Casimicrobium huifangae: one gene and its partners. The protein of the gene in region 2 interacts with the protein of the main gene of each other region in a pairwise test. Links are inferred from orthologs where the notes say so. Each region holds a gene or a part of one and is shown on either strand. Other genes may lie near its edges. The genes, in order: rlmN, ftsZ and FKL89_RS19740.

The links.
Region 1: the proteins of ftsZ (region 2) and rlmN interact in binary tests that used the Escherichia coli proteins (3 or more experiments, as listed by UniProt). The link is inferred for Casimicrobium huifangae from one-to-one orthologs.
Region 3: the proteins of ftsZ (region 2) and FKL89_RS19740 interact in binary tests that used the Escherichia coli proteins (3 or more experiments, as listed by UniProt). The link is inferred for Casimicrobium huifangae from one-to-one orthologs.

Annotation. Positions count from the first base shown.
Region 1 is NZ_CP041352.1:1,590,474-1,596,617, forward strand. What follows is about bases 1,116-3,940. They hold rlmN (dual-specificity RNA methyltransferase RlmN), read right to left. Parts: upstream 3,195-3,940; coding sequence 2,037-3,194; downstream 1,116-2,036. Other genes in these bases: FKL89_RS07330 (RodZ domain-containing protein), read right to left, coding at 1,116-1,222; pilW (type IV pilus biogenesis/stability protein PilW), read right to left, coding at 1,219-2,040; ndk (nucleoside-diphosphate kinase), read right to left, coding at 3,231-3,659. Outside these bases: ispG (flavodoxin-dependent (E)-4-hydroxy-3-methylbut-2-enyl-diphosphate synthase), read right to left, coding at 1-280; more of FKL89_RS07330, read right to left, coding at 308-1,115; FKL89_RS07350 (GNAT family N-acetyltransferase), read right to left, coding at 4,040-4,873; FKL89_RS07355 (DinB family protein), read right to left, coding at 4,870-5,394; FKL89_RS07360 (RnfABCDGE type electron transport complex subunit D), read right to left, coding at 5,465-6,144.
Region 2 is NZ_CP041352.1:976,767-982,940, reverse strand. Bases 2,849-5,703 are described here. They hold ftsZ (cell division protein FtsZ), read right to left. Parts: upstream 4,938-5,703; coding sequence 3,759-4,937; downstream 2,849-3,758. Other genes in these bases: ftsA (cell division protein FtsA), read right to left, coding at 5,021-5,703; lpxC (UDP-3-O-acyl-N-acetylglucosamine deacetylase), read right to left, coding at 2,849-3,599. In the rest of the region: preprotein translocase subunit SecA, read right to left, coding at 1-1,008; FKL89_RS04490 (M23 family metallopeptidase), read right to left, coding at 1,159-2,070; FKL89_RS04485 (hypothetical protein), read left to right, coding at 2,071-2,538; more of lpxC, read right to left, coding at 2,742-2,848; more of ftsA, read right to left, coding at 5,704-6,174. UniProt on the Escherichia coli protein: Essential cell division protein that forms a contractile ring structure (Z ring) at the future cell division site. The regulation of the ring assembly controls the timing and the location of cell division.
Region 3 is NZ_CP041352.1:4,368,634-4,374,804, reverse strand. The notes cover bases 1,969-4,820. They hold FKL89_RS19740 (rod shape-determining protein), read right to left. Parts: upstream 3,991-4,820; coding sequence 2,947-3,990; downstream 1,969-2,946. Other genes in these bases: gatA (Asp-tRNA(Asn)/Glu-tRNA(Gln) amidotransferase subunit GatA), read left to right, coding at 4,570-4,820; gatC (Asp-tRNA(Asn)/Glu-tRNA(Gln) amidotransferase subunit GatC), read left to right, coding at 4,283-4,570; mreC (rod shape-determining protein MreC), read right to left, coding at 1,969-2,861. Outside these bases: mrdA (penicillin-binding protein 2), read right to left, coding at 1-1,395; rod shape-determining protein MreD, read right to left, coding at 1,408-1,950; more of mreC, read right to left, coding at 1,947-1,968; more of gatA, read left to right, coding at 4,821-6,030; Asp-tRNA(Asn)/Glu-tRNA(Gln) amidotransferase subunit GatB, read left to right, coding at 6,039-6,171. UniProt on the Escherichia coli protein: Forms membrane-associated dynamic filaments that are essential for cell shape determination. Acts by regulating cell wall synthesis and cell elongation, and thus cell shape.

The DNA of each region.
Region 1 (6,144 bases), 610 kb from region 2 along the record:
GGAAGTCACCCACCAGCGGCACATTGCAATGTAGTTTGTCGAGACCTTCGCGAATGGCGGCGACCGCAGCGGCGGCTTCCGGCGAATTCACGGTGATGCGAACGACTTCCGAGCCGGCGTTGGCCAGCGCGAACACCTGATTGATCGTGCCCTGGATGTCGGCGGTGTCGGTGTTGGTCATCGACTGCACCATGATCGGTGCGTCGCTGCCGACGACTACGTGCCCGATGCGTACCTGGCGCGTAACGCGGCGCCCACGCGGGGAAGTGGAAAGGCTCATGTTGTTGCGCGGTACCGCCGCCTGCAATTACTCGATGCGGAAGCGGGCCACGTCGTTGCGCGTGAGCTCGCTCATGTCGAACGGCTTGCCGTCTACCGCAACTGCGACATTGCTGGCATTACCCACGGTGAACGACAGCGGGAGCGCGCCGTTGAACTCACGGGTCCCCGGTTGTGCCGTTTCCGAAAAAATGACTTCGCCCTTGCTGCGCACCTCGGTCCACGACTTCCCCTTGAAGGTAAGCGTGATGCGCTTTTCGCCCGGCCCGGGCAACAGTGGCGAGCTGGGCAAGGTGGCTGGTACCGGCGCAAGTGTTGCTGACGCGGGTGACGCTGCCGCCGGGGGCTCGTTTGCAGGCGAGGTAGCCCCGTCTTTGGCGGCGCCGTCTGCCGAGCCGCCCGACGGCGGCACAACGACAGGCACTGCGGGCGCGGCGTCGCCGGGGCGTGCCGTTGCGGTTGGGCTACTGGTGACTGTACTTGCCTTGCTGGCGCTCGGCGCCATCGCTTTACCCTGCCAGCTGACCAGGTGACCCCACTGGAAGTAGGCCGCGCCACCGGCAAGCACCGCAATCAGGGTGGCAGGAACCGCCCAGCGGGCGACGCGGCTGCCGTTGTGATCAGATTCGTGCGCGATCTCGCCGATAGCCTCGGGCGTCGGCTTGAGTTCGGTGGCTGCAATGGACTGTGTGGTCCCCTGTTCGATGCCCACGCTCTCCGGATCAAGGCCTACCAGACGGGCATAGCTGCGCATGAAGCCGCGTGTGAACGTGCGCTCCGGGAGGGCACTCCAGTCACCCGTCTCAATGGCAGTGACTTGTCGCACAGAGAGCTTGAGCTTGGTGGCGATGTCCTCCTGCGACATGCCGGCCGCCTCGCGCGCCGCCCGCAACCGGGCACCGGGTGAGGGGACGAATGCGGTCGTTGTCTCGTCGAGACTCACTCGCACACTCCTTTTTGCAGCCGCGCGTTGAGCGGCGAATCGGCGAAACGGGACTTGAGTTGCTGCACGTAACTGTCTTCTGCAGCGCGATCGCCGAGTTGCCGTTCAGCGCAGGCACCGTAGTAGTAAAGCTCGGCCGTCAGCGGCTGCGCACTGAGCGCCATGCGGACCTGCTTGCGTACTTCATCGAAGCGTGCCGTCTTCATGCCGACCGCCGCCAGCCCCTGATAGCCACGGGAGTAAAACGGCTGGATTTGCACCAGGCGGGCAAAGTAAGTCTCAGCTGGACGAATCATGCTGGCTGCGAGGGCGCAACTGCCGGCGTTTTCCAGCGCAACCTGGGGGGTCTGGTACAGCGGCAGCCGCAACGCTGCGTCGAACTGCTCCAGCCCTTCCTTCGGGCGACCCTGACGGCAGAGGTAGGAGCCGTAGTTGTTGCGGATATCGCCTTCGGCCGGGGCCATGGCGACTGCCTGCTGAAAAGCGGCATCGGCCTTCGCAAATTCGCCAAGGTCTGCGTGCACCAGCCCGAGAATGCTGTGCGCAACACCGTATTTCGGATCAAGACGGATTGCCTCGCGCAACTCTTCGAGTGCCACGCTCATCTGGCCGCGCTGGAAGTAATTGGCGCCGAGCTCGGTATGTACCTTGGCGCGGTAACGCAACGGGTCTTCGCCGCCAGGCGCCGCAGCCTGCGCGCTGTCGTCTTCTTTTTTTGACAGATTGCCGCAGGCGGTAAGCAGGGCCATCGCAACACCGGTCACGCCAAGGGCGACCAGTCGAAGGGTACGCGACAGACGCAAAGTTGCACAGGTCACTGCTGGTCTCCCGGAAATTTGGATGAACCCGAAGCCGGATGGATGTTGATCGTTTTCGCGGCTGTCCGGCGCGTGCGATCCTTGATCTGCCCGGCCAGCTGGCCACAGGCGGCGTCAATGTCGTCGCCGCGCGTCTTGCGAATTGTCGTCACGATGCCGGCATCCGACAAGCGGCGCTGGAAGGCGAGGATGCGTTCGCGTGGCGATTTGCCGTAGCCGGAATTAGGGAACGGATTGAACGGGATCAGGTTCAGCTTGCTGGGCACCTGCTTCGCCACTTTGATCAACGCTTCGGCGTGTTCGGGCTGATCATTGACGCCATCAAGCATCACGTATTCGAAAGTGATGAAGTCGCGCGGCGCAAATTCGAGGTAGCGGTTGCAGGCGGCGAGCAGTTCCTTGAGCGGATAACGCTTGTTGATCGGCACCAGCACGTCTCGCAGCGCGTCGGTGGGCGCATGCAGGCTCACCGCCAGCGCCACGGGCACCACGCGTGCCAACTCGTCAATCTGCGGCACCATGCCCGAGGTCGATACCGTCACCCGGCGGCGCGACAGGCCATAGGCATTGTCATCGAGCATCATCTCGAGCGCCGGGAACACGTTGAGATAGTTGGCGAGGGGTTCGCCCATGCCCATCATCACCACGTTGGTGACGGGCTGTACGCCGTCGGGCGTGCGCCCTTCGATACCGAGGTCGGCTTTCAGCGCCTTGTTAGCGTAGCGCAACTGGCCGATGATTTCGCCGACCGTGAGGTTGCGGTTGAAGCCCTGTTTGCCGGTGGAGCAGAACGAGCAGTCGAGCGCACAGCCTGCCTGCGACGAGATGCACAGCGTGCCGCGATCATCCTCCGGGATGAACACTGCGTCCACCGCACTGGTGCCAACGTCGAACAGCCATTTGCGGGTGCCATCGCTGGCGGTGCTGTCGCGGATGACGCTGAGATCGCGGATCTCGGCGTTGGCGGCGAGCAAGTCGCGGGTGGCTTTGGCGATGTCGGTCATCGCCGAAAAGTCAGTGACTTGCGATTGATGCAGCCACTTGAGGGTTTGTTTGGCGCGCATCTTCACGCTGGCAGGCTTTTCGCCGAGTTGGGCGAAAAACTGCGCCAGCGCGGGCTGGTTCAGCTCAAGAAGATTTTGCAGTTCGGCCACGAAATGGGTGAATGCATGCGCGCCGGTCGATCCCGATTAGCGGCCTGCGAAGACCTGGCTTTGCGGGAAGAAGTAGGCGATCTCGACGGCAGCGGTTTCCGGTGCGTCAGAGCCGTGCACGGCGTTGGCGTCGATGCTGTCTGCGAAGTCGGCGCGGATGGTGCCTGGCGCGGCTTTCTTCGGATCGGTGGCGCCCATCAGGTCACGGTTTTTCAGGATCGCGTTCTCGCCTTCGAGCACTTGCAGCACGACCGGGCCGGAGATCATGAACGAGACCAGGTCGTTGAAGAACGGGCGGGCCTTGTGCACGGCGTAGAAGCCTTCGGCTTCAGCCTTCGACAAGTGCGCCATGCGCGAGGCGATCACTTTCAGACCGGCGGCTTCGAAGCGCGACACGATGGCGCCGATGGCGTTCTTGGCGACTGCGTCCGGCTTGATGATGGAAAAGGTGCGTTCGATGGCCATTATTGATTCTCCAGAATGATTGCGACGGGTGATAGAGACGGCGCCAGGTTGCGGCAACTGCGTGAGGAGCAATCCGCACAAACGATCAAGGCGCGAAAACCCGAAAAACGCTTATGAAACAAAGCTCTACATTGTAGCACTGCGGCGATTTCCAGCGCATCGCTCGAAGTTGTACCGGAGCCAAAGTATGCGGCGGGTCGTGGACGAGACACGGTAATGCAGGCCAAGCAGCTTTTTCGCGAGACCCTTACTCGCTGAGGGCTAACGGAGCTTTTTTGCCGAAGTCGAGTTTTGATGTTTTGCCGCGCCAAGCCGTATGCAAGATGGCTTGCAATTGAAAGTTGACTGTCTGAGCGGTGCCGGGCGCCGGTGCACGCGAGCTAGGTGGTGCGCCGGTCGAACAACAGATGCGCGTGATCGGCGATATGACGGTAGCCGATGCGCTGGTAGCAGCGGTTGCTGGCGGGATTCAATGCGTCGGTAAACAGGAACACGGTACGCGGCCTGTCGCGCTGTACGTGCACGCTGGCGGCGGCGGTGACGGCCTGCGCGAAGCCGCGGGCACGCAGCGGGGGCGGTGTGTAGACCGGGCCGATACGCGCCGACGCGGCTGGCAGCGGGTTGCCGCCAGCAAACGCGACCGGCTCGCCGCGATCACACCAGAGCACGATCTGCTCGTCCGCGACGCGGCGACGGACGCGTTCTGCCAGCGGCGTCGGCACCGCGATCATGCCGACTTCCGCCTCGAATCCGCTCAGCCAGTCAATCAGCAAGTCGATATCGTTGCTGGTGGCGATGCGTGACGTGCCGCTCGCGCTGCCGAACGCCGGACTGCCGTGCAGCCGGTAGAGCAGCAGATCGGCGTGCACCGAATACTCACGGTCAAAGATGTCGGTGAACGACTTCAACAAGTCGCGCCGGCCGATCACCCCGGCGAGCGCAATCTGCTGCGTCCGCAGCCACGTGGCCAGTGCGGTGGCGGCTTCATCGGGCATCACCGACAGAAACAGCGTCTGCGTATCGACCAGCGTGCCGCAGCCAACCAGCGTTCCGTCCAGCTCGACAGCAAAAAAGCGCTCGCCATGCCGGGCGCCCAGTTGCAGGATGCGTGACAGTGCGCTCAGTTGGTGGGTATTGTTGGCCGGATCGGCCGCCAGCAAAGGCTCGGCGACGGCCCAGAGGCTTGCTGCCGTGGCGTGTTCGATGATTTTCATTGTCCGAAAGCGGGCGACGCGAAATCGGCGGGCATCGCCGGCAAGTCGGTGACGCCGGGATCGATGCCGCACTGCATCAGCAGCGTACTGACCTGACCGCGGTGATGGGTCTGGTGGTTGAACAGCTGCATCAGCGCCAGCGACAGCGGCTGCACGATCTCGGCGCGGTTGCCGGACAGGCGGCGATAGGCGATGAATTCAGCCAGCCGTACCGGTGTCAGGCTCGCGACAAACCGGTCAATGCGGTCATCGGCGGTGACGCGTGCGCGCGCCAACTCGTCAAAATTGGTATACAGCTCCTGATCGAGAGAGATCACCGCGTTCGGCTCGCCCGTCATGCGTGACAGCCACAGCCAGTCAGCGACCAGCAGGTGGTTGAGCGTGCCGTGGATGCTTTTGAAATAGGCGCCCATGTTGCGCTTGCGGGTGCCATCCGGGAGCTTTGCCGCCGCAGCATAAATTGACTCGTTCTGCCAGCGGTTGTAGCGGGCGAAATGCTTGCAATAGGCCGTCGTGATCATGCCCAAAGTATAGGCGGCGACACCTGGCATTTTTTGCCAACATCACGACAGCGCTCGTACGATGACTTGCTTAGCGTTTCGCCGGCGTTTGCTCACCCTGCCGCCACTCGAAACGCACCGTTGGCCAAAGGGTGTTGATCAATGGCACCAGTGCGCTTGCCGCGAACAGCACCACGATCAGGCCATGCGGCTTGTAGAGTACGAATTGCCAGAGGAAGGCAACGATCGCCACTGCCATGGCGTAGGCAACGCGTGCGCTGCGTCGCTGCGGCGTGGTCATCGGATCCGAGATCATGAAGAAGGCGAACAGCAGCGTGGCGCCGTTGCTGATCTGCTGCAGCCACATCGCGCTGCCGACGCCTGCGCTGTAGTCGAGCCAGAGCACACGCCCGGCGAGAAGGGCTGCCCAGGTGGCGAGAAAGGCGAGGCTCACGTCCCAGCGCTGGATGCGTTGTGTGACCAGCCCGCCGAGTGCGATGAACCAGAGCGAAGCGAGCGACTCCGATCCCCATTGTCCCGGCGACAGCCAGGCGCCGGGGATCCAGGCCCATGCCGCGAATGCCGCGAAATTGGCCGGGTTGAGAATGTGGCTGCGGCATTCGGCCGGCCCTGCGCGTAACACGAATTTCGACGACATCGCGAGTGCCGCCAGCAGCGGGTGCACCCATAGCGAGTCGGCGCGCACCAGAATCGAAATCCCGAAGCTCGACACGATGGCGCTCAGGTAGCCGCTCCAGCCTTTGCGGTTGG
Region 2 (6,174 bases):
GCCGGTGAATTCGTCAACGATGACCACTTCGCCGTCCTGCACAACATAGTGTTCGTCGCGGTTGTACAGCGCATGGGCGCGTAGCGCGGCGTACACATGGTGCATCAGCGAAATGTTGGCAGCGTCGTAGAGGCTGGATCCGGAGGGCAACATGCCCATCTGTTCGAGCAGCTTCTCGGCATGCTCATGGCCTTCTTCCGACAGATAGACCTGACGGCCCTTTTCATCAACGTGGTAGTCGCCGGCAGACTTTTCGTCGGCCTGACGCGTCAGTTTCGGCGCCAGCTCGTTGATCTTGTAGTAAATCTCGATGTTGTCGTCGGCCTGACCCGAGATGATCAGCGGCGTGCGTGCCTCATCGATCAGGATGGAATCAACCTCGTCAACGATGGCGTAGTTGAGCCCGCGCTGACGGCGGTCCGCCACCGCGTATTCCATGTTGTCACGCAGGTAGTCGAAACCGTACTCGTTGTTGGTGCCGTAGGTGATGTCGGCTGCGTAGGCAGCGATCTTTGACGCATTGTCCTGTTGCGACAGAATGGTGCCGACGCTCATGCCCAGGAAGCGGTAGATGCGCCCCATCCAGTCGGCATCGCGTTTGGCCAGGTAGTCGTTGACGGTGACCACATGCACGCCCTTGCCGGCCAACGCGTTGAGGTACACCGGCAGCGTTGCCATCAGCGTCTTGCCCTCACCGGTGCGCATTTCGGCAATCTTGCCCTGATGCAGCGCCATGCCACCGATCAATTGCACGTCAAAGTGGCGCATCGCCAGCACCCGTGTGCTCGCCTCGCGCACAACGGCAAACGCCTCAGGCAGCAGCGCGTCAAGCGGCTCGCCATTGGCAACGCGCTGTTTGAACTCCGCTGTCTTGCCTTTCAGCTCGTCGTCGGACAAGGATTTCAGGCCGTCTTCAAGGGCGTTGATCTTGTGGACCTGGCCGCGATACTGTTTGAGCAGCCGGTCGTTGCGGCTGCCGAAAATCGTTTTTAGAAATTTGTCGATCATGATGTGAAGACGCGCCCGGCGTACGGACGGCAGATGTGACGATGCCCGCTAGACGGCATCGGGCACAACCGTGCCGACACCGCCGCAGCGGGCGAAACCAATGATTTTAAGCCGACGCCCGCATCCGGGCGAAGCCAGCGGGATGCAGCTTTAGCGGACGGCGAGGAAGCGGGCTGGATTCTGCGGCACGCCATTGAGCCGCACTTCGAAGTGCAAATGCGGCCCGGTGGAGCGGCCGGTGGAGCCGACCCGCGAGATGCGCTGGCCGCGGACGACCAGATCGCCCTCCTTGACCAGCAGTTCAGAGCCGTGGGCATAGCGGGTGACGAGACCATTGCCATGGTCGATCTCGACGCTCTTGCCGTAAGCGGGATGGAAATCTGCATAAATCACTTTGCCGCTGGCGGCTGCATTGATCGTGGTTCCCGTCTCGGCGGCGAAATCCACGCCCTCGTGGAAGGTCTGATGGCCGTTGAACGGATCGATCCGATAACCAAAGTTCGAGGTGTAATTGATGTTTTCAATCGGCGGCAGGGTCGGCAGGAACTTGCGCTGCGCGCTACCTTCGACCAGCAGGGCCTCGAGCACCGACAGCTGGTCGGCCTTGACGTCAACGCCCTTGCTGAGTTCGCCGAGCTGTTTGGTGAAATCGTCGATCGACAGCGGCGCACCCGCTGTGGCCGCGCCGCCGCGCCCGGCATTGGCGGTGGCGCTGGGCAGCTCCTGCGGCTTCAGGCCCGCCACCTTGGCGAGCTTTTCACCGAGACCATCCAGCCGCAGCATGTGTGCCTGCATCTCGCCCAGCTTGACGGCGAGACTGTTGATGTTGTCCTGAATCTGCTGCTGGCGCTGCTTGGCCTCGGCGTGCTGGTCAGCCAGCAGGATGCCGCGAATCAGCGGATGGTTGCTGGTGGCGGCGTATTTGAGCGACAGGTAATTGGCAAGGGTGGCGGTCAGCGCCAGCGCCACCAACCCGGCAAAACCGAGGCCGATGACCTGCGGAATGCCGACCGAAAGCGTTCGCTTGCTCCGGAAGTCGCTTGAAACAACGATAATCTGCACGTGAAATTCCTCAACTCACCGCGCTCTGCGTCGGCGCTCTATCCGCGACCTCTGGGCCTCGCCCAATTTCTGGATCGCATGCCCGCACTGGGCGCTGCTTTGCGACACGCCCGCGAGGGTGGCCGTCAAAACGACGTGCTGATGGAAGCGGTGCCGGAGCGTCTGAAGCGCTTTGTGGTGGCGATTACTGCCTCGGGCTCAACACTGAGTCTCACGGTCGATTCCCCTGAAGCCGCACATCTGGCGCGCTTGCTGAACGCCGAAATGCTGACCAATCTGAGCCGTAAGGGCTTGAAATTTAGCGAAATTTCGCTGAGGGCGCAATCAACTGCGGTAATTCGGCGCACCGTTCGCGTGCGTCCGAGCCCCAACGCCGGCCGCAAACTCAATTCAGCAGCGGACCAAATGTCGAGTGAGCGCTTGCAAACAAGCATGCGAAAACTGGCGAGAACGCTGGACCGCGGCTAGGTTGCAAGCTAGCGAGGCCGCACCAACAATCGCCACGGACCTCATCGAGCTGACTTTCGACCATCAACTTTTTTCGCTAAGCGCCGTCTGTAAAGGGCTTGGACGCCGAAACCGCCAGGAATCGACTCGGGCACTTTCAACGCGCCACGCCTTAGCTGGAAGCCGTTTTGGCGAAAAGCTGTAAGTGCTGATGTCTGCTGCAACTAGGTCGCGTAACGCCAGGCGGCAGGCTTCGCCAGCAGCGCCAGGCAAAGTTTGTTGTTCAGCTCGTGGCCGGACTTGAACGCGTGGTACTTGCCACGTACCCGGTGCCCCAACAAAAACAGGTCGCCCACTGCGTCGAGCACCTTGTGCCGCGCCAGCTCGTCGGCAAAGCGCAACCCTTCGCGGTTAAGCACCTTGTATTCGTCCAGCACTACGGCGTTTTCCATGCTGCCGCCCTGCGCCAGCCCCATTGAGCGCAGGGTTTCCACCTCGTAGGCAAAGCCAAACGTGCGCGCCCGGCTAATGTGCGAGAGAAAGTCCTCGTCCTCCAGCTTCATGCGCACCCGGCACTGGTCGTCGGGAATTGCCGGGTGCGAAAAGTCGATGGTGAAATCCACCTCAAAGTGCGGATTCGGCAACAGCTCGGCGAACTTGTCGCCCATCTCGACGCGTACCGGTTCGAGGATTTCGATGTAGCGACGGGCTACCTCCTGTTCAGCTACACCAGCCTGCTCGATCAGATAGACGAACGGCGCCGACGAGCCATCCATGATCGGCACTTCGAGGTTGTCGAGTTCGATGATCGCGTTGTCAACGCCACAACCAACGCAGGCCGCGAGCAGGTGCTCGACGGTGGCGACCTTGGCCTGACCATGCACCAGCGTCGTGGCTAGCCGGGTTTCCTTGACCAGCTCGGCACGGGCCGGGATGTCCTCGGGCGGATTGAGATCAGTGCGACGGAAGATGATGCCCGTATCGGGCGGCGCGCTCTTGAGGGTGATCTGGACGCGAACACCGGAGTGCAGCGCGACTCCTGTGGCAGTGACGTCGCTCGCGACCGTATGTTGCTTCGGCATGGCCGCAAGTATAGGGGGCCGTACGGCGGCTCACCCGACCGGCACAGGGAGCGAATCTGCGCCGGCAGGACTGCGGCACCCGCACGATGGGGGGACACGTGCGAGTGCCGCAGAGAGGCGCGCCCCCGTTTCCGGGCGCGCTGCCGCAGGGCCGCGGGCCTAGTCGGCCTGCTTGCGCAGGAAGGTCGGAATTTCCAGCGAACGCGCGGTGTTGCGACCCGGATTGCGTACGAAGGTCGGCTCGTCGTAAGAAACCTCGATACCCGCCGTGACCGGCGCCGCCTCGGTGGCTACACCCAGGTTGTCGGTGCCGGTACGCAACGTCGGGATCTCCAGCCGTGGCGCGGCGGCTGCGCCACCCTGCACTGCCTGCATCTTGCGCTTGGCACCGAGACCGGTAGCCACCATGGTGACGCGCATCTCGTCGCCCATTTCGTCGTCGATGACGTGCCCCCAGAGCACCGTCGCGTCCGCCGAGACAAATTCGGCGACAGTGTCGGTGACGTCATAAAGCTCGCCCAGTTCGACATTGCTCGACGTCGTGATGTTGAGCAGCACGCCGCGCGCACCCTGCAAGTCCACATCTTCGAGCAACGGACTCTTGATCGCAGCCATCGCCGCCGCCTTGCCGCGCTCTTCGCCGCTGGCTGTTGCGGTGCCCATCATCGCCATGCCAAGCTCGGACATGATGGTGCGCACGTCGGCGAAGTCGCGGTTGACCAGGCCGCGCTTGTTGATGATCTCCGAGATGCCCGCGACGGCGCCGTGCAACACATCGTTCGATGCTGCGAAGGCAGCGGGCAGTGAGACATTGCGGCCGAGCACCTGGATGAGCTTCTCGTTAGGCACCACGATCAGCGAATCGACGTGCTTCTGCAGCTCATCGACACCCGCCTGCGCCGCGCGTTCGCGCTTCTGCATCTCAAAGCGGAACGGCTTGGTCACCACGGCGACCACCAGAATGCCCATCTCCTTGGCAAGCTGCGCCACAACGGGAGCAGCACCGGTGCCGGTGCCGCCGCCCATGCCTGCGGTGATGAACAGCATGTCGGCGCCGCGGATCGATTCCTGCAGGGCCATCTTTGATTCCATCGCGGCATCGCGGCCGACTTCCGGCTTGGCGCCCGCACCCAGGCCCTGCGTCAGCTCGGCACCGAGCGGAATGCGCTTCGGCGCCGGGTTGCGGTCGAGCACCTGGGCATCGGTGTTGGCGGCGATGAACTCGACGCCGGCGACCCCCTTGTTGATCATGTGCTCCACAGCGTTGCCGCCGCAGCCGCCAACGCCGATCACTTTGATGACCGCGCCATCCCTTTTTTCATCAACGATCTCAAACATGCTTTCGCTCCTTCAAGGCAAACAAAACCAAAACTCAACGCTTACGTAACTTTCCGACTCGTCCAACCGTCATCACACTCAAGCTACAAACCAAACGCATCCCGCAACTTCGCAAACATCCCGGCCGCGGCGGACTCGCGGCGACGCAGCACCGCCTGCTTGGCCAGCTGGTCGCGACCATGCATCAACAAGCCGATCGCGGTGGCGTACTTCGGCGCCGCCAGTACGTCTTTCAGCGGCCCGCGATAGTCCGGCACTGCCACCCGCACCGGCATGTGGAATACCTCTTCGCCGAGCTCCACCATGCCGGGCAGCATTGCGCTGCCGCCGGTGAGAGCGATGCCAGAGCGCAGCAGCGGTTCAAACCCCGATCGCTTGATCTGCTCGTGCACCAACTGGAACAGCTCCTCGACGCGCGGCTCCACCACCTCCGCCAGCATGTGCCGCGGCATTGACTTCGCCGGCCGATCGGCAACGCTGGGCACCTCAATCAACTCCTCGGGCTCAACCAGTTTGGTCAGAGCGCAGGCATAGCGATGTTTGATGTCTGCCGCTTCCTTGCTCGGTGTGCGCAGAGCCATCGCAATGTCGTTGGTGATCTGGTCGCCGGCCACCGGGATCACACCCGTGTGGCGGATGGCGCCACCCGTGAACAGCGCGAAATCGGTCGTACCGCCACCGATGTCGACCAGGCCGACGCCAATCTCCATCTCGTCGCGGGTGAGGCACGCGGCGGCTGACGCCAGCGGTTGCAACACCAGCTCCTGCACGTTGAGGCCACAGCGGCGGACGCACTTCTCGATGTTCTCGGCAGCCGAGACCGCACCAGTCACGATGTGGACTTTCACTTCCAGGCGGCGGCCACTCATGCCCAGTGGGCGGCGCACACCCTCCTGACCATCGATGATGTATTCCTGCGGCAGCGTGTGCAGCACCACCTGATCGTTCGGGATCGCGATCGCCTTCGCCGTCTCGATCACCCGCTCCATGTCAGCCTCGGTGACCTCGCTGTCCTTCATCGCCACCATGCCGCTTGAATTCAGGCTGCGGATGTGGGCACCAGCGATGCCGACATAGACATTGCTGATCTTGCAATTGGCCATCGCGGCCGCCTCGCGCACCGCTGCGGCAACGGTGTTGGTGGTCGCGTCAATGTCCACCACCATGCCTTTACGCAGGCCGAGCGAAGGCTGCTCGCCAAAACCGATGACATTGATCTTCTGCTCGGCGTCCAGCT
Region 3 (6,171 bases), 3.4 Mb from region 2 along the record:
GTAGGCCATCTGCAGCGGCGTGAAGGTATTGAAACCCTGCCCGATGCCCAGTGAAACCTGATCGCCGACGTGCAGCTTCGGATCTTTCGGGAAGCGCTTCGCCTTCCATTCGCGCGTTGGCAGGATGCCGGGCAACTCGCCGTCAATATCGATGCCGGTCTTCTGGCCGAAACCGAAGGGCTTCATGAATTTCGCCCACTCGTCGATGTCGGCCTCGGCAGCGACCTGGTAGTAGTAGGTATCGCAGGACACCGCGATCGACTTCACCAGATCAACGGCGCCGTGACCACCCACCTTGTCATCGCGCCAATAGCCGCCGCCAAGCCGGAAGAAGCCGGGGTCGCTGATCGCCTGTTGCGCTGTCCGTATGCCAAGCTCCTGCGCCATCAGCGCCATGAACGGCTTGTAGGTCGAACCGGGCGGGTACGCTCCGCGCAAGGGCCGGTTGAGCAAAGGCTTGTCCTCGGAGGTGTTGAGTGCCTCCCAGTTTTGCGGGTCGATGCCATCGACAAACAGGTTGGGGTCGTAACCCGGCTTGCTGACGAAGGCGAGCACATCGCCCGTTGCCGGCTCGATGGCGACCAGGGCGCCGCGCTTGCTGCCAAAGGCATCCTCAGCAATCTTCTGCAGCCTGATGTCGAGTGACAGCTGCAGATTGTTGCCCGTCAGCGAAGGCTTGCGCGACAGCGTGCGAACCACGCGCCGTGAGGCATCCACCTCGACTTCAGTGGCGCCGGCCGTGCCGTGCAGTTCTTTCTCGTAGGAAAGCTCGATGCCCACCTTGCCGATGTAGTCGGAGCCCTTGTAGTTGGCGGTCAGCCCGGCCGCCTCGATGCGTTCTTTCTCACCCTGACTGATGCGTCCGATGTAGCCAATCACGTGCGAGGCAACTTCGCCAAACGGGTATTGGCGGAACAGCCGCGCCTTGATCTCAATGCCTGGCAGACGGAAGCGGTTGGCCGCGACGCGCGCTACCTCTTCATCACTTAGCCGCGACTTCAGCGGCAAACTGTCATTGGTACGGAATTCTTCGTAGAGCCGTTTGAAGCGGCGACGGTCGCGCGCCGAGATTTCAACGATCTTGCCCACCTCGTCGATGGCCGCGTCAACGTCGGCGATCTTCTGGGGGTTGAGTTCGAGCGTATAGGCCGAATAGTTGGACGCCAGCACCAGCCCATTGCGGTCAGTAATGATGCCGCGATTCGGCGCCTCGGGCTGCACATCAATGCGATTGGCCTCGGCGAGTGTCGCGAAATGGCGATACTGCACCACCTGCAGGTAGAAGAAACGGCCCAGCAATCCGAGGAAGCACAGCACCACAAGGATTGCGGCCAGTGTCAGCCGGCGCTGGTACCAGAAGACTTCCTGATCATAGTTGCGTAGTTCGGCAGCCATGACTTGTTGGTCTCAATCGAGCAGGGAGCGCACACGCTGCGGCCACTGCAGCAATGCGGAAATGATTGGCCAGATCAGCGCGCTGCTGAAGCTGCCCAGTACCAGTGCTGCACTCGGCAGCGACGCGCCGCTCATCAAGCGCAGCACCAGCACGACAGCCTGCGCGATCAGCAGCAGCCCAAGCACATGCAGCGCCTGCTGCCAGAGCGGGAAGCGCAATACCCGGCGATGAAAATATCCAGCGGCAAAACCAAGAATTGCATATGCCAGCGCATGCTGGCCAAACAGATTGGCTTCTACGACATCGGTCAGCAAGCCGCAAGCCCAGGCAACGCCCACCCCGATCCAGCGGGGCTGGTGAATTGCCCAGTACAGCAGCACCAGGGCGAAAAAGTCGGGGCGCATTGCCAGCGCAAATCCGGATAACGGCAGCAGGTTGGCGGTGAAGGCCAGCGCCAGCGTCAGCGCGACGAACCACGGCTTTGGCGCCAGCAGGATGTCCTCCGGCTTGGCGATCTTGAACAGTGGAGAATCGGGCAGGTGCAGGAAGCTCATCGGCGTTTTTTGCTGGGCGCTTCTTTGGCGACATCTGCGGCAGGGCGCGGCGGTGGTGCGGCCGGTTTGTCGAGGACCAGCACTGCGTCAGCACTGAGCAGACCAGCGGTTGGCGTGCACTTGATCACGGCAAACGGGTTTTCCGCCGAGCGCTGCACGCTGGCGATGGTTGCGACGCGAATGTTGGCGGGATAGAGGCCGTCGATGCTTGAGGTGAGCAATATGTCACCCTCCTTGACATCGACATTGCTGGCAACGTAACTGAGCTCGGGCGAGAGCCCGGGGCCACGGCCGTACAGCAGGGCCCGGTTGCCGGTGCGCTCGACCTTCACCGGCACCGCGAAATCCTTCTCGGTGATCAGGGTGATTTCAGCAAACAGCGGATGAACCCGGGTCAACTGCCCGAGAAGGCCCCGCTCATCAACGACTGCCGAGCCCGGTTCGAACGTCTGGGTGACTTGCCGTTCGACGAATGCCTTCTGCGAAAACGGGTCGCGCCCGAGATAAACGACCCGACTGGCCTGTGCCTTGATGTTCGCCGCCTGTGACATCAGCAGCAGCTTTTGCAGGCGCTCCGACTCCTGCCTGGCGGCGACGTGGGCCTGCTGTGCGAGCGACGCCTGCAGCAGATCGGCCTTGAGCCGGGTGTTTTCCTCACGCAACTCGGCGCGGGTGTCGAAGAATTCTCCAATACTCGTGGCAATCTGCCCAGGTATCAGCGCGGCCTGTTGCACCGGGTACACGACGGTGGCAATGGCCATGCGTACCGTTTCCAGCGTCTTGAAACGTGCATCGATGAACATCAACGCAAGCGAAATTACGCCGAAGAATGTGAGCCGCGCGATCGGGCTCGGACCGCGCTTGAAAAAGCGCGGCGGCTCGGAGGGCAACGAGGTTACGCGGCCTTGCATACTGCCTGCAGAAAAACAGGCGTGAGTCGCCCACCTACGCTTGCTCTGTCAAAGCGCGGGTGGCCAAACATCACGCGTAGAGACCTCAGTCGGTGGTGAAAATGGAAGACAGGCGATCGATGTTTTCGAGCGCCTTGCCACAGCCGCGCACCACACAGGTGAGCGGGTCTTCTGCCACTACCACGGGCAGGCCGGTTTCTTCCATCAGCAGACGGTCGAGGTCGCGCAGCAGCGCGCCGCCGCCGGTCAGCACCATGCCCTTTTCGGCGATGTCAGCACCGAGTTCAGGCGGCGTGCGCTCAAGCGCCTGCTTGACGGCGCTGACGATCGCGTTGAGCGGATCGGTCAGGGCTTCGAGAATCTCGTTGGACGACACGGTGAACGCGCGCGGGATGCCTTCGGCGAGGTTGCGGCCCTTGATCTCCATGTCGCGCACTTCGCTGCCGGGGAACGCGGAGCCGATCGTCTTCTTGATCGTCTCGGCGGTCGTCTCGCCGATCAGCATGCCGTAGTTGCGGCGGATGTAGTTGATGATCGCTTCATCGAACTTGTCGCCGCCAACGCGTACTGAACCAGCGTAAACCATACCGCCCAGCGAGATCACGCCAACCTCGGTAGTGCCGCCGCCGATGTCTACCACCATCGAGCCGGTCGCGTCGGAGATTGGCAAGTCGGCACCGATCGCGGCCGCCATCGGCTCCTCAATCAGGAACACCTTGGACGCGCCGGCACCGAGCGCCGACTCGCGGATCGCGCGACGTTCAACCTGGGTCGAGCCGCAGGGCACGCAGATGATGATGCGCGGACTCGGGCTGAACATCTTGCTGTCGAGCACCTTGCGGATGAACTGCTTCAGCATCTGCTCGGTCACGTTGAAGTCGGCGATCACGCCGTCTTTCATCGGGCGGATGGCCGTGATGTTGCCCGGCGTGCGGCCCAGCATCTGTTTGGCCGAGAGACCGACGTCCTGAATAACGCGCTTGCCGTTGGGACCGCCTTCCTGGCGGATCGCGACAACGGAGGGCTCATCGAGGACGATGCCCTTGCCGCGTACGTAAATCAGCGTGTTCGCTGTGCCAAGATCAATGGCGATGTCGGTGGAAAGATAACTGCTTAGAAACTTGAACATGACTTGGGTCTGCGGACACTCTTGTTGGGCCAGGCGCAGCAGACGCGACCACAGTCGCGCGCGGCACAAGGCATTTCGGCCTGACGCGCGAATCGCACTCAGGCCAGTAAACGAAATCCCCCGGAAACATCGACTGCAAGCCCTTTCCGGCGACGGTAGGGCCTACATTGCTTAGCCCGATATGTTACCCTACCAGACTTAAACAAACAGATATTCGACCCTGCGCCAAACGGCCTGCCGTCCCGATTCAAGCGGGTTTCAGGCGCCTCCGGACCGGGGCGACTCCTCCGACATGAGTCTCACCACCCAGGACATTGAGCGGATCGCGCATCTCGCGCGCATTGCCGTGACCCCCGTCGACGTGGCCGACGTGCAGGCCAAGCTCACCGGCATCTTCAAACTGATCGACGAGATGCAGTCCGTCAATACGCACGGCGTTGAGCCGATGTCGCACGGGCTCGACATGGTGCTGCGCCTGCGCGACGACGTCGTCACCGAAGTGAATCAGCGCGACAAGTTTCAGAAGAACGCGCCGGCTGCTGCAGACGGCTATTACCTCGTACCCAGGGTGATCGAGTAATGAGCTGGAACACCTTTGCCACTGTTGCCGAGACCAAGCGAGCCCTCGATGAAAAGAAGGTCAGTGCCGTCGAACTCGCCGAACACTACCTGGCCCGCGCCGATGTACTGAATCCGACGCTCAACGCCTACATCACCCTTGACCGCGAGAAGACGCTGGCCGAGGCAAAGGTGGCCGACGCCCGTCGTACGTCCGGGGATACTGCGCCCCTGCTTGGCGTGCCGATTGCGCACAAGGACATTTACCTGATCGACGGCTGGCGCACCACTTGCGGCTCGCGCATGCTGGAGAACTTCGTCGCGCCCTACACCTCGACCGTTGTCGCCAACATGGCTGCGGCCGGCATGGTCACGCTCGGCAAGCTCAACATGGACGAGTTCGCGATGGGCTCGTCCAACGAGACCTCGTACTTCGGTACTGTCAAGAACCCCTGGGACCTGTCGCGCGTGCCGGGTGGCTCGTCGGGGGGGTCGGCAGCGGCGGTTGCGGCGGGCCTCGCCCCGGCCTCGACCGGCACCGACACCGGCGGCTCGATCCGGCAGCCGGCAATGTTCTGCAATCTCACGGGCCTCAAGCCGACTTACGGCGTGTGCTCGCGCTTCGGCATCATCGCCTTCGCGTCCTCGCTTGACCAGGCCGGCCCGTTCGCCCAGACCGCCGAAGACTGCGCGCTGCTGCTCAACGCGATGGCCGGTTTTGATCCGCATGATGCGACTTCGCTCGACCGCCCGCGCGAGGACTACAGTCGCGATCTCGCCAAGCCGCTCGCCGGCCTGCGCATCGGCCTGCCCAAGGAATTCTTCGGCGAAGGCGTGGCACCCGATATTGCCAAGGCCGTGGACGCCGCGCTCGACGTCTACCGCAAGCTCGGCGCGACGACGGTCGAAATCTCGCTGCCCAACGTCAAGTACTCGGTGCCCGCGTACTATGTCGTGGCCCCGGCTGAGGCCTCGAGCAATCTGTCGCGTTACGAAGGCGTGCGCTTCGGCCATCGTGCCGAACAGTACGACGACCTGCTCGACATGTACAAGAAGAGCCGCGCCGAAGGCTTCGGCGCCGAGGTGAAGCGCCGCATCCTGATCGGCACCTATGTGCTGTCGCACGGCTACTACGACGCCTACTACCTGCAGGCCGGCAAGCTGCGCCGGCTGATCGCCGAGGACTTCAAGCGCGCCTACGAGGTGTGCGACCTGGTGATGGGCCCGACGGCACCCGAGAGCGCGTTCCAGTTCGGCGCCAAGAGCGATGATCCGGTCAAGATGTACCTCAACGACATCTTCACCATCTGTGCCAACCTTACGGGACAGCCGGCGATGAGCCATCCGTGCGGCACCGACGACAACGGTCAGCACGTGGGCATGCACGTCATCGGCAACTATCTCGACGAGGCGCGCATGTTGAACGCGGCGCATCAGTTTCAACTGGCGACGGACTGGCACAAGCGCCATCCGTCCATCTGAGCACGAACATGGCACAGTGGGAAATCGTCATCGGTCTTGAAACGCACGTGCAGTTGACCACGGCGTCGAAGATTTTTTGTGGTTGCAGCACCGCCTTTGGTGCGGCGCCGAACACCCAGGTTGGAGTCGTAGGCCTCGCCA